Ancylobacter polymorphus: one gene and its partner. The main gene of each other region encodes a partner of the protein of the gene in region 2 in a complex. Links are inferred from orthologs where the notes say so. Each region holds a gene or a part of one and is shown on either strand. Other genes may lie near its edges.

Evidence for each region.
Region 1: the proteins of K9D25_RS03470 (region 2) and xseA are in contact, whole or in part, in a cryo-EM structure (PDB 8TXR), measured with the Escherichia coli proteins. The link is inferred for Ancylobacter polymorphus from one-to-one orthologs.

The regions. Positions count from the first base shown.
Region 1 is NZ_CP083239.1:1,030,543-1,036,629, reverse strand. Bases 1,933-4,814 are described here. They hold xseA (exodeoxyribonuclease VII large subunit), read right to left. Parts: upstream 4,240-4,814; coding sequence 2,626-4,239; downstream 1,933-2,625. Other genes in these bases: K9D25_RS04825 (glycine--tRNA ligase subunit alpha), read left to right, coding at 4,468-4,814; K9D25_RS04835 (DUF2093 domain-containing protein), read right to left, coding at 2,304-2,528; lpxK (tetraacyldisaccharide 4'-kinase), read left to right, coding at 1,933-2,195. Outside these bases: K9D25_RS04845 (3-deoxy-D-manno-octulosonic acid transferase), read left to right, coding at 1-1,171; more of lpxK, read left to right, coding at 1,176-1,932; more of K9D25_RS04825, read left to right, coding at 4,815-5,412; K9D25_RS04820 (MFS transporter), read left to right, coding at 5,446-6,087. UniProt on the Escherichia coli protein: Bidirectionally degrades single-stranded DNA into large acid-insoluble oligonucleotides, which are then degraded further into small acid-soluble oligonucleotides.
Region 2 is NZ_CP083239.1:723,312-729,422, forward strand. Bases 1,797-4,702 are described here. They hold K9D25_RS03470 (exodeoxyribonuclease VII small subunit), read right to left. Parts: upstream 3,420-4,702; coding sequence 3,174-3,419; downstream 1,797-3,173. Other genes in these bases: K9D25_RS03450 (hypothetical protein), read left to right, coding at 1,797-1,847; K9D25_RS03455 (protein-S-isoprenylcysteine O-methyltransferase), read left to right, coding at 1,863-2,450; K9D25_RS03460 (DUF1272 domain-containing protein), read left to right, coding at 2,467-2,718; K9D25_RS03465 (DUF1284 domain-containing protein), read right to left, coding at 2,684-3,145; K9D25_RS03475 (histone deacetylase family protein), read right to left, coding at 3,487-4,416. In the rest of the region: dxs (1-deoxy-D-xylulose-5-phosphate synthase), read right to left, coding at 1-307; more of K9D25_RS03450, read left to right, coding at 516-1,796; more of K9D25_RS03480, read left to right, coding at 4,703-5,644; K9D25_RS03485 (cell wall hydrolase), read left to right, coding at 5,799-6,111. UniProt on the Escherichia coli protein: Bidirectionally degrades single-stranded DNA into large acid-insoluble oligonucleotides, which are then degraded further into small acid-soluble oligonucleotides.

The DNA of each region.
Region 1 (6,087 bases), 310 kb from region 2 along the record:
GACCGAGCGCTATGGTCGCGCCAGCGCCGCCCGCCCGCGCGGGCCGCTGGTGTGGGTGCATGGCGCCAGTGTCGGCGAAATGATTGCCGTGCTGCCGCTGATCGAACGGCTGCGCGCGCGCGGCTTCCGCGTGCTGTTCACCTCGGGCACGGTCACCTCGGCGCGCCTCGCCCAGGCGCGGCTGCCGCCCGATGTGCCGCACCAGTTCGTGCCGCTGGATTCGCCGCTGTTCCTGCGCCGCTTCCTCAAGCACTGGCGGCCGGACCTGGTGCTGCTGGTCGAGTCCGAGCTCTGGCCGAACCTCATTGTGGAAGTGAATGCCCGCGCGACGCCGCTGGTGCTGGTCAATGCGCGCATGTCGCCCTCTTCCTTCGCCAGCTGGGGCCGGGTTCCGGGCAGCGTCGCGGCGCTGCTGTCGCGGGTCGATTTGTGCCTGGCGCAGGGCCCGGACGATGGCGAGCGGCTGAAGCAGCTCGGCGCGCCGCGCGTCACCGTGACCGGCAATCTCAAATTCGACGCGCCGCCGCCCCCCGTGGACATCGCCGCCTTTGACACGCTGCGGCTGGCGACCGCCGGCCGCATCGTCTTCGTCGCCGCTTCCACCCATCCCGGCGAGGAGGAGATCGTCATCGAGGCGCATCAGCGGCTCGCCAAGGAACTGCCGAACCTGCTCACCATTCTCGCCCCGCGCCATCCTGAGCGCGGCACGGCGGTGGTTCAACTCGCTACAGCCGCCGGCTGCCCGGCGGTGCTGCGCAGCGACGGCTACCAGCCGGACAGGGGCACCGCGATCTATGTCGCCGACACGATCGGCGAGCTCGGCCTGTTCTACCGACTCGGCCCGGTGGCGCTGCTCGGCGGCTCGCTGGTGCGCCGGGGCGGGCAGAACCCGATCGAGCCGATCAAGCTCGACACGGCGATCCTGCACGGCCCGCATGTGACCAATTTCAATGCGCTCTACGACCGGCTCGACGAGGCCGGCGGCGCGCTCGCCGTCACCGATGGCCGAACGCTGGCCGCTGCGGCCTATCGGCTGCTGGCCGATCCCGCGTTTCGTGCGACGATGATCGCGGCCGGGCAGGCCACGGTGGAGAGTTTCGGCGGCGCGCTGGAGCGCACGCTCGCCGCCATCGACCCCTATCTGGTGCAGATCCAGCTGGAGAGGCACTAAGGCCATGCAGGCACCGCATTTCTGGTGGCGACGGGAACAGAGCTGGCTGGCCAAGCTGCTGGCGCCGCTCGGCGCGCTGGTGGGCGGGGTGACGCTGGCGCGGCTGCGCCGGCCGGGAACCGGGGTCGGCCTGCCGGTCGTCTGCGTCGGCAACCCCACGGTCGGCGGCGCCGGCAAGACGCCCACCGTGATCGAGATCGCCCGCCGCCTCGCTCTGCACGGCCACAAGCCGGCGGTGCTCACCCGCGGCTATGGCGGCCGGCTGAAAGGCCCGGTGCGGGTCGATCCGCTGCTGCACAGCGCGGAGGATGTGGGCGACGAGCCGCTGCTGCTGGCCCGCGCCGCGCCCACCTTCGTCGCCCGCGACCGCCTGGCCGGCGCGCAGGCGGCGGCGCAGGCCGGGGCGGACGTGCTCATCATGGACGACGGTTTCCAGAGCCCGGCGCTGGCGAAGTCGCTTTCCATCCTCGTCATCGATGCCGGGGTGGGCATCGGCAACGGGCTGTGCCTGCCGGCCGGCCCGCTGCGCGCCCCGCTCGCTCCGCAGCTGGAACAGGCGCAGGCGCTGCTGGTCATCGGCGAGGGTGCGCCCGGTGAACGCGCCGCCCGAGACGGCTATGCGGCAGGTGCCGTGGTGCTGCGCGGCCGGCTGGCGCCGGAGGCGCAGGCGGTGGCGCGGCTGTTCGGCAAGCGGGTGCTCGCCTATGCCGGCATCGGTCGGCCCGCCAAATTCTTCGAGACGCTGCGCACGCTCGGCGTGCTGCCGGTCGTGACGCGGGCCTTCCCCGACCACCATGTCTACACGGCGGCGGAGGTGGAAGAGCTGCGCGCCGAGGCGGAGAAGCTCGACCTTCTGCTCGTCACCACGGAAAAGGACGCGATGCGCCTCGCCGGCAGCGAGGTCGGCCAACCCCTCATCGAGGTGTCGGACGTGCTGCCGGTGCGCATGGCGCTGGAGCCGCAGAGCGCGCGGGCGCTGGAGCGCATGCTGGGCGGGCTGGAGGCTGGCCCGCGCGAGCCGTGAGCCGGCCTAGATCATTTCACCGTTTAACGGAAACAGTGAAATGATCTAATTCGTTGTTTTGTCGCGCTTTCTTTACGCGAACCGGTATCCACGTCGCTCGAAAACGCTCTAGCGGGATTTGACCCGGTCCGGATGCAGCCGCGCCAGCACCGCTTCCGGCGTGGCATAGGCTTCCTGCAGGTCCACGCTCCAATAGCGCAGCTCGTCGAGCGGAATGGCTTCGCCAGTGACGGCGCAGCGCACGAATGTGCCGGGACGCACGACACGGAAGTCGCCGTCGAGATAACGCACTTCGGCTTCACCCGAGGTGGGGAATCGTTCGAAGCGGTTCATGGTCCCGCTCCTCCTGTCGGTTCGGTTTCGCGCGACAATAAAGACCCGGCACGGTATCGGGCAAGCCCGCTGGGATCACCTCTGCGCGCGGCGGGGATCAACTGTCGAACAAGGTGGGTTGGCGCGGGGGCTCCGGCAAGGGCGCGGGCCGCGTCTTCGCCGGTTTGCGCCCCGGGCGGGCGGGGGAGGGCGGCGCTTCCGGCCCGGCGCCGGTGGCGGTCACCGCCACGCGGCCGTCGCGGAACTCGATTTCCAGCGCGTCGCCCGCGCCGATGCCGGCCGCCGCGTGCACCGGGGCGCCGGAGGCGTCGCGCACCAGGGCATAACCGCGTGCGAGCACGCCCTTATAGGAGAGGGCGGTGAGCAGCTTGGCGACGGCGTCGAGCCGCCCCGCGCGTTCCGCCGCCTGCTGGCGCCGGCAGCGTTGCAGCCGCACATGCAGCGCATCCAGCCGGTCGCGACCCCGCTCGCGGCGGTCGCGCAGCGCCTGGGCGATGAGGCGCAGGCGCGATTCGTCGCGGGTGAGGCGCAGCCGGTGGCGGGCGGTGTTCGCCGTCAGCCCGCGCGGCAGCCGGGCCGCGAGGTCGCCGGCCCGCTCGCGTCGGCGGGCAAGGGCGCCGGCGAGCAGCTGCGGCGTCAGCCGGCCTTCGACGCGGGTGAGGCCGAGCCGGTGCGCGCCGGCATTGGCCTTCAGCGCGCGCGGCAGGCGCTGGCCGGCGAGGTCGAGCCGCTGGCGCGGCACGGCGAGCACGGCATCCGCGCTCGGCAGCAGGCGGGCGAGGGCGCGCAGATCGGTGCGACGTCGGTCTAGCCCGCGGGCGAAGCAGGCGCGCAGCCGCGCATGCAGCCCGGCGACTTCGGCGAGGAGATCGGCGCGCACCGGCACCGCCATCTCGGCGGCGGCGGTCGGGGTGGGCGCGCGCACATCGGCGGCGAAGTCGATCAGCGTCACATCGGTTTCATGCCCGACGGCGGAAATCAGCGGAATGGCGCTCTCCGCCGCCGCGCGCACCACGCTCTCCTCGGAAAAGCCGAGCAGATCTTCCAGAGAGCCGCCGCCGCGCGCGACGATGAGCACGTCCGGGCGGGGAATCGGCCCGCCGGGGGCGAGCGCATTGAAGCCGCGAATGGCCATGCTCACCTCGGCGCCGCAGGTGTCGCCCTGCACCCGCACCGGCCACACCAGCACGTGGCGCGGAAAGCGGTCGTTCAGCCGGTGGAGAATGTCGCGGATCACCGCCCCGGTGGGCGAGGTGACGACGCCGATGACGCGGGGCAGGAAAGGCGGGCGGCGTTTGCGCTCGGGCGCGAACAGGCCCTCGGCGGCGAGGCGGTTCTTGCGCTCCTCCAGCATCGCCATGATGGCGCCGGCGCCGGCGAATTCCAGCTGCTCGATGACGATCTGGTAGGAGGACTTGCCGGGAAAGGTGGTGATGCGGCCGATGGCGACCACTTCCAGCCCTTCCTCGGGCTTCAGGCGAAGCCGGCCGAAATTGCCCTTCCACACCACGGCGTCGAGCCGGGCATTCTGATCCTTCAGGCTGAAATAGGCGTGGCCGGAGGAATGCGGCCCGCGATAGCCGGAGATTTCCCCGCGCACCCGCACATGGCCGAAGGAATCCTCCACCGTGCGCTTGAGCGCGCCGGAGAGTTCCGAGACGGTCCAGTCGGCGGCGTTGGAGACAGGCGATTCGGAGAGGCTGTCGGGCATGGGGGAGTGATAATGGGTTTTGAGCGGGGCGGAAACGGGGCGGGCCTCTCCACGTCATCCCGGCTGGAGGCGGAGCCGGAGAGCCGGGATCGCACTCCGCTGCTCCCGATCCCGGATCGGCCTGCGGCCGTCCGGGATGACGTGCCTCCCGAACGGAATCGCCACCTTGATCCCCGCCCTTCCCCGGCCTAGGTTGCGCCGCCTTTTCAGCCAACCGCCGGCTTATCCATGATCGATCCCGCTCTGCCGCCGCATATGCGCCCCGACAAGTCGTTCCAGGGGCTCATCCTCGCGCTCCATGCCTTCTGGGCGGATAAGGGCTGCGTCGTGCTGCAGCCCTATGACATGGAAGTCGGCGCCGGCACCTTCCACCCTGCCACCACGCTGCGCGCGCTGGGCCCGCTGCCGTGGAAGGCGGCCTATGTGCAGCCCTCGCGCCGGCCCAAGGATGGGCGCTACGGCAAGAACCCCAACCGGCTGCAGCATTACTACCAGTACCAGGTGATCCTGAAGCCCTCGCCCACCGACCTGCAGGACCTCTATCTCGCCTCGCTCTCGGCCATCGGCATCGACCTCAATCTGCACGATGTGCGTTTTGTCGAGGACGATTGGGAAAGCCCGACGCTCGGCGCCTGGGGGCTGGGCTGGGAGTGCTGGTGCGACGGCATGGAAGTCTCGCAGTTCACCTATTTCCAGCAGGTGGCCGGCTTTGAATGCGCCCCCGTGGCGGGCGAGCTGACCTATGGGCTGGAACGCCTCGCCATGTATGTGCAGGGGGTCGAGAACGTCTACGACCTCAATTTCAACGGCCGCGAAGGCGACGAGAAAGTCACCTATGGCGACGTGTTCCTGCAGGCGGAAGAGGAATATTCCCGGCACAATTTCGAGCATGCCGATACCGACATGCTGTTCGAGCAGTTCCGCATGGCCGAGAGCGCGGCGGCGAAATATCTCGAAGCGGGCTGGGAAGACGGCAGCAAGACCCGCCATCTGATGGCGCAGCCGGCCTATGACCAGTGCATCAAGGCCAGCCACGTGTTCAACCTGCTGGATGCGCGCGGGGTGATCTCCGTCACCGAGCGCCAGAGCTACATTCTGCGCGTGCGCGAACTGGCGAAAGCCTGCGGGGCGGCCTGGCTGGCGACGGCGGCGGGCGGCACACCGGCGGGCTGACCGCCTCTCCCAACACCGGCGCGGAGCGCGACCATGTCCAGCCTCGATGTCGCGTTGCCCGGAGGCCGCCTTCCGGCTGACGTACCGGCCGGGCGGCGCGCGCTGCTGGCCGGCGCGCTCGGCAATGCGCTGGAATGGTATGATTTCGCCGCCTATGGCTTTCTCGCCGCCATCTTCGCCAAGAATTTCTTCCCCGACAGCGACGCCTTTGTCGGGCTGATCGCCGCCTTTGGCGTGTTTGCCGCCTCCTTCGTCATGCGGCCCGTGGGCGGGGTGGTGTTTGGCCATATTGGCGACCGCTATGGACGGCGCCACGCGCTGCTCATTTCCGCCGCGATGATGACGGTCTCCACCGTCGCCATCGGCCTGTTGCCGACCTATGCCGCCATCGGTGCGGCGGCGCCGCTGCTGCTCCTGGCGCTGCGGCTGCTGCAGGGGCTCTCCATCGGCGGCGAATACACCACTTCCGCCATCTTCCTCGCCGAGAACGCGGCCCTGCGCCGGCGCGGCCTCATCGCCTCCTTCGCCGGCTGCGGCGCCTCCGGCGGCACGCTGCTCGGCTCCATGGTGGGCGCGGCCACCGCGACATTGATGAGCACGGACGACCTCGTCGCCTGGGGCTGGCGCATCCCCTTCCTGCTCGGCATCCTGCTCGGCGGTTTCACGCTCTATCTG
Region 2 (6,111 bases):
AGAGCCCCCCGCCCTGGCGCAGCGTGCGCATGCGCTCGCGCCGGCCGGTGAGAATCTTGTGCGGATAGCACTGGTGCCCGACATCCCAGATCAGCCGGTCATTGGGCGTGTCGAAGACGTGGTGCAGCGCCACGGTCAGCTCAACCACGCCAAGCCCGGCGCCGAGGTGACCGCCGGTTACGGAAACCGCGTCGATCATCTCCTCGCGCAGTTCCGCCGCGATCTGCGGCAACTGCTCCTCCGGCAAGCGGCGCAAATCGGCCGGCTCGCGGATCGTGTCGAGTAGCGGCGTGGAGGGACGGGTCAAGAACGGCTCCGAAAACACATCCGCCGAGGCGCGCACAGGCGCGCGCGCCGCCGAGCGAAGTTCAACGGCATACACAAGGATAGCGAGGGGCGCAACGCACGCCCGCGCGACCGCAAAGGCCAGCCAGCCACGCAACCGCATGTGGAGACAGGACGGACAGACCCAGACGACATTGGCCTCACGCCCCGGCTTACTCTAGAAAAGTGGCATGGAAGCACGAGTCACCGCGACGACGGACAGGGATGACGGACCGGAGGCCGCCACTGCGCGCCCCGCGCCCGATGTCCCCGCCCATGGGGCTGTCGCGGCGCCCGGCGCCGCCCCGCAGGCCGGCCGGACCTTCCGCCGGCTGATGCTGTTCTTCCCCGGTCATGACCCGACCGAAATGGACTATCACCACGGCCGCTTCGCCAATCAGGCCGAGCGCTTCGGCGCATTGTGGTCGGTCCAGGTGAAAGTATCGCCCCGTCTCGACGATGGCGCGCAGCCCTATGCCCGCTGGGAGATCGACGCGAAAGGTCCAAACTGGTCGACCCGTACCGACTACCGAATCCTGCGGTGGGAGGACATCATCCAGACGCTCGATGCCCGGTCCGACCCGGTGCGGCTGTGGCGCGGCTTCGGCGGGCTCGGGGATTTTTTGCGCGGCGGCGCGGCGCGCGGCTATTTCCGCGCCAGCCCCCGCTACGGCGCCTTCTTCTTCTTTCCCTATCTCATCGCCGCGCTGTTCCTCACCGCCGGGCTCGCAGCGGGCGGGCTCGTGCTGTGGGGCGCCGGCCTCGTCCTGCCGGCCCCGCTCGCTTGGGCCGCTGCGCTCGCCGCTGGCATCGCCACCTTCTTCGGCCTCTTCCGCCGGCCGGGGCGCGACTGGCGGCTGCATCAGGCGCTCGACGACTGGGACCTTGCCCGCGACTATCTTCACGATGCCACGCCTGCGGTCGATGCAAGGCTTGACCGCTTCGCCGAGGTGCTGGTGGAGGCGGTGCGCGCCGGCGACCAGGACGAGATCATCCTCGTCGGCCACAGCCTCGGGGCGACGCTGATGCTCGGCGTGATCGACCGGGCGCTGGACCGCTATCCTGGCCTGGCGGAGGGGCCGACGCGGGTGAACCTGCTCACCTGCGGCGCCACCATTCCCAAGCTCGCCCTGCACGCCAAGGGCGGCAAGGTGCGCCGGCAGGCCGCCCGTGTCGCGCAGACCCCGGGCCTTACCTGGGTCGAATATCAGGCGCGGCATGACGCGATCAATTTCTACAAATTCCACCCGGTGACGCTGCGCCGAACCAGCTTTGATCAGCCGGAAGCCAGCCAGCCCCTGCTGCGCAACGCCAACATCAAGGAAATGCTCACCCACGCCAAGCTGAGGCGGCTGCGCTGGCACGCCATGCGGCTGCATTACCAGTTCCTGCTGGCGAACGAGCAGAAGGCGCCCTACGACTATTTTATGTTCGCCCTCGGCCCGCTTGCCTTCGCCGACCTGTCCTCACGCCCGGAGGGCCCGGTCGGTCGCTTCGCGGCGGATGGCTCCCTGATCGCCTGAACCAACGGACGCTTCATGAACCTTCTCCTCGCCGCCAAGATCGTGTGGGCCGCCGGCTGTATCGGCTGGTACGTCATCCGCCTGCCCTTCGAACGCAAGGTGAAGCGCGAGCGCGTCGTCGACGCCCGCGACCGGCTGCGCGAGCTCATTCTGCTCTCCTGCTCCACCGCCGGCCTCGGCATCGTGCCGCTGCTGTGGGCAACCTCGCGGGTGTTCGATTTCGCCAATTATCCCTATTCGGTCCTCCAGTTCGCGCTCGGCACGTTGACCTTCGTCGCGGCGCTGTGGCTGTTCCGCCGCACCCATAAGGACCTCGGCAAGAACTGGTCGGTGACGCTGGAGATCAAGGATACGCACAAGCTGGTCACCGGCGGCGTCTACCGGCATGTGCGCCACCCCATGTACTCGGCCTTCTTCCTGTGGGCGCTGGCGCAGCTGATCCTGATCCCGAACTGGGTCGCCGGCCCGGCGGGGTTCATCGGCTTCGGCATCCTTTACGCCTTCCGCATCGGCCGCGAAGAGAAGATGATGCTGGACACGTTCGGCGATGAATACCGCGCCTACAGCGCCCGCACGGCACGGCTGATCCCAGGCGTTTACTGAAGGAAGGGACGGGCTCATGCTGGAGCTTCGGCCAGGCTGCGAATGCTGCAACCGCGATCTCCCGCCGAGCTCGCGCGAGGCGATGATCTGCACTTTCGAATGCACCTTCTGCGCGGACTGCGCGAGGGCGGTGCTGGGCGGCATCTGCCCCAATTGCGCGGGGGAGCTGGTGCGCCGCCCGGTGCGCCCGCCAACGGCGCTGGCCCGTCATCCGGCCTCGACGGTACGGGTGTTCAATCCGGACTGCCGGAACCGGCAGGCGGGCTGATCCGCACGCCGGCAAGCCGCGTCCCCGCAAACCCCTGCCCGGCGATGTCTGTGCAGAACGCGGCCCACTCGCAGCCGGTGCAGGTGGCTTGCATCGCGCCTTCAGCATAGGCCGCGCGCATCTGCGTCAGCCTTTCGGCGGTCAGGACGATCCGTCCGCCCTGTTCCAGCATCAGGCCCAGCCGTTGCGCGAGTGCGGCGCGGGCCTGCGCATCGCGCTGCGCCACGCTCTCCGTGCGGCAATGGGAGCCCTGCTCCTTGAGCATCGGCGCGCAGATATCATCCGGCCCCTCAACAAGCTCGGCCGGCTCTCCCGCGTTCAGGCGGGCAACGACGCGCCGATAATTGGCGGTGAAGGCGGGCGTGTATCCCCTGCCGACAAAGGTCAGCACACAGAGCAGATGATGGGCGCGCAGGCGCACAGCCATGGGCAGTGCCTCGCGCTGAGGGTCCGGCTTACTCACCGTCCAGCGGCTGGGTGCCGGACGGGCGGCCATCGGCGCCGAGGGTGATCTTTTCGACCCGCGCCTCGGCGTCCTTGAGCAGCGCATCGCAGCGGGCTTTCAGTGCCTCGCCGCGGGCATAGAGCGCGATCGACTCCTCCAGCGGGACATTGCCGCCCTCGAGCTTGGCGACGATGGTCTCCAGTTCCGCGAGCGCCTTTTCAAAGCTCAGCGCGTTCACGTCCGCCGCGTCGGTCATCGCGTTCTCCTTGAGATGAGTCGCGTTCCTTATACAGGGCGCACGCGCCGCACTCACCCCTTCGCGGTCAGCCGCGCATCAGCGCCATGACATGGGCAGAGGCGGAGCGCGCCAAACCTTCGAGGTCGTAGCCACCCTCCAGCACCGAGACAATCTTGCCGCCGCAATGCTTGTCGGCAATGTCCATCAGCTTCTTGGTCACCCAGGTATAATCGTCTTCCAGCAGGTTGATGTTGCCCAGCGGGTCGCGCGTATGCGCGTCGAAGCCGGCGGAGATGATGAGCAGTTCCGGACCGAAGGCCTGCAGGCGCGGCAGGATGCGGCTTTCAAAGGCCTCGCGGAAATGCACGCCATCGTCGCCGGAACGCAACGGGGCATTGACGATGTTGTCGGTCGTGCCGCGCTCGCCCACCGCGCCCGTGCCGGGAAAGAGCGGCATCTGGTGGGTGGAGGCATACATTACGCTCGGATCGGAGAAGAAAATCTCCTGCGTGCCATTGCCGTGATGCACGTCGAAATCGACGATGGCGACACGGCCGATGCCGTGCACCTTCTGGGCATGGCGGGCAGCGATGGCAACATTGTTGAACAGGCAGAAGCCCATCGGGGTCCGCGTCTCGGCGTGGTGGCCGGGCGGCCGCATCGAGACGAAGGCATTGCTCACCTTTCCCGACAGCACCTCGTCGACCCCGAGCACCGCGCCGCCGACGCCGCGCCAGATCGCCTCGCCGGTGCCGGGCGACATCACCGTGTCGCCGTCGATCCGCACCATGCCTTCATCCGGCATCGCCTCTTCCAGCGCGGCGACGTAATCTTCGGGATGCACCCGCACAATGTCCTCGCGCGCGGCCACCGGCGCCTGCTCGCGCGCCAGCGTGGCGAACTGCTCGCCCTCGAACACCCGGTTCAGCACCCGCACCCGATCCGGCCGCTCGGGATGACCGGAGGGCGTGACATGGTCAAGGCAGGCGTCGTGGGCGATCAGCAGCGTGGTCATGGCGTTCCTTTGGCGTCCTTGGTCGTTCCGGCCGTTCATTGTTCAGGCCCGGCGGCTGGTGGACGATATGCCACGGCGCCGTGGGGGGCCAGCCTTGCGCCTGCGGATTCCGGGCAGACCCAGCGCGCGGGAGCGAACCGGACCCGCCGTTGACCGGCCCGGCGTGACGTCCTATCGGAGCGCGCCTGAGCGGGAGATGCAAGCGGTGGACGAGAAAAGCAGCGACGAAACGGAGATGGCCGTGCGCATGACACGCGTCATCCCGGCGGACGCCGCCGGCATCGCCGAAGCCGCGCGCCTGCTGCGCGCCGGCGGGCTGGTGGCACTGCCGACGGAAACCGTTTACGGCCTCGCCTGCGACGCGACCGATCCCCGCGCTGTTGCAAATCTCTATGCTGCCAAAGGGCGGCCGAGCTTCAACCCGCTGATAGCCCATGTGCCGGACCTCGCGGCGGCACGTCATGTCGGCCTCCTTACCCCGGCCGCGGATACGCTTGCCCGCCATTTTTGGCCGGGCCCGCTGACTCTGGTTGTGCCGGCGCTGGAGGAGGCGACTTGCGCCCTTGCACGCGCCGGCCTCGCCAGTGTCGCCCTGCGGGTGCCGGCACACCCGGTGGCGCAGGCGGTGCTGACGGCCGCCGGTCGCCCCATCGCCGCTCCCAGCGCCAACCGCTCCGGCCATGTGTCTCCCACCACGGCGGCACATGTTTATGCCGATCTCGACGGACGCATCGATCTGATTCTTGACGCCGGCCCCTGCTCGGTCGGGGTCGAATCCACCATTCTCGACTGCACGGGGGAAAGCCCCGTGATGTTGCGGCCCGGCGGCCTGCCGCGCGAGGCGATTGAAGCGGCGCTCAAGGGCTCCCTCGCCGATCGCGCCGCCGAGGGTGTGGCCAATGACGACGCCCCGCTCGCCCCCGGCATGCTGGCGTCGCATTATGCCCCTTCCGTGCCGGTGCGGCTGGGCGCGCAGGAGGTGCTGCCGGGCGAAGCCCTGCTCACGTTCGCCGGCGCCCGCCCCTCCGGTAGCGAAAGGGCGGCCGTGGTGCGCGATCTCAGCCCGGCCGGAGACCTGGTGGAAGCGGCGGCCAACCTGTTCGCCTTCCTGCGCGATCTCGACCGTGTAGGCGCATGCGGCATCGCCGTGGTGCCTCTGCCCGGCCACGGACTCGGGGAGGCGATCGCCGACCGCCTGCGCCGCGCGGCCGCCCCCCGCCCCACCTGACGAGCACATGCCCGCGTTTCCCAAAGCGTCATTAACGGTCGGGCAAGGTTAATGCGCGACAACTAAGAGGCCGGACGCACCCGCCCTTGCCTGTGGCAAAGCGGGCACGCGGAGGCTTCCGACGGGTCGAGTGGCGTTAAGGCGACGGGCGGACATGCGGTTCTCAGCGCGCGTTCACAGGGTGGGGGTTACCGGTGCGTGGGCACTGGCTCTCTTCGTCGTCGGCGCGACGAGCATCGGCCGTCAGGATATATTAAGCCGACTAACTCACCAGCCCGGTGTCGCCGAACGCGCCCGCATTTCGGTCCTTGGCGAGCCCGTCCGGCTGCTGAAGGCCTCCACCTTCGCGTGGCCAAGCCACTCCGCCCTGCTGGCCCCAACCGAGATCGGTTCCCCGCCGCTGGCGGCCCTGGCCATCGACATTAATCGCGCCGGTAAGACCGACCGGCTGGCGCTCACGCCAATGG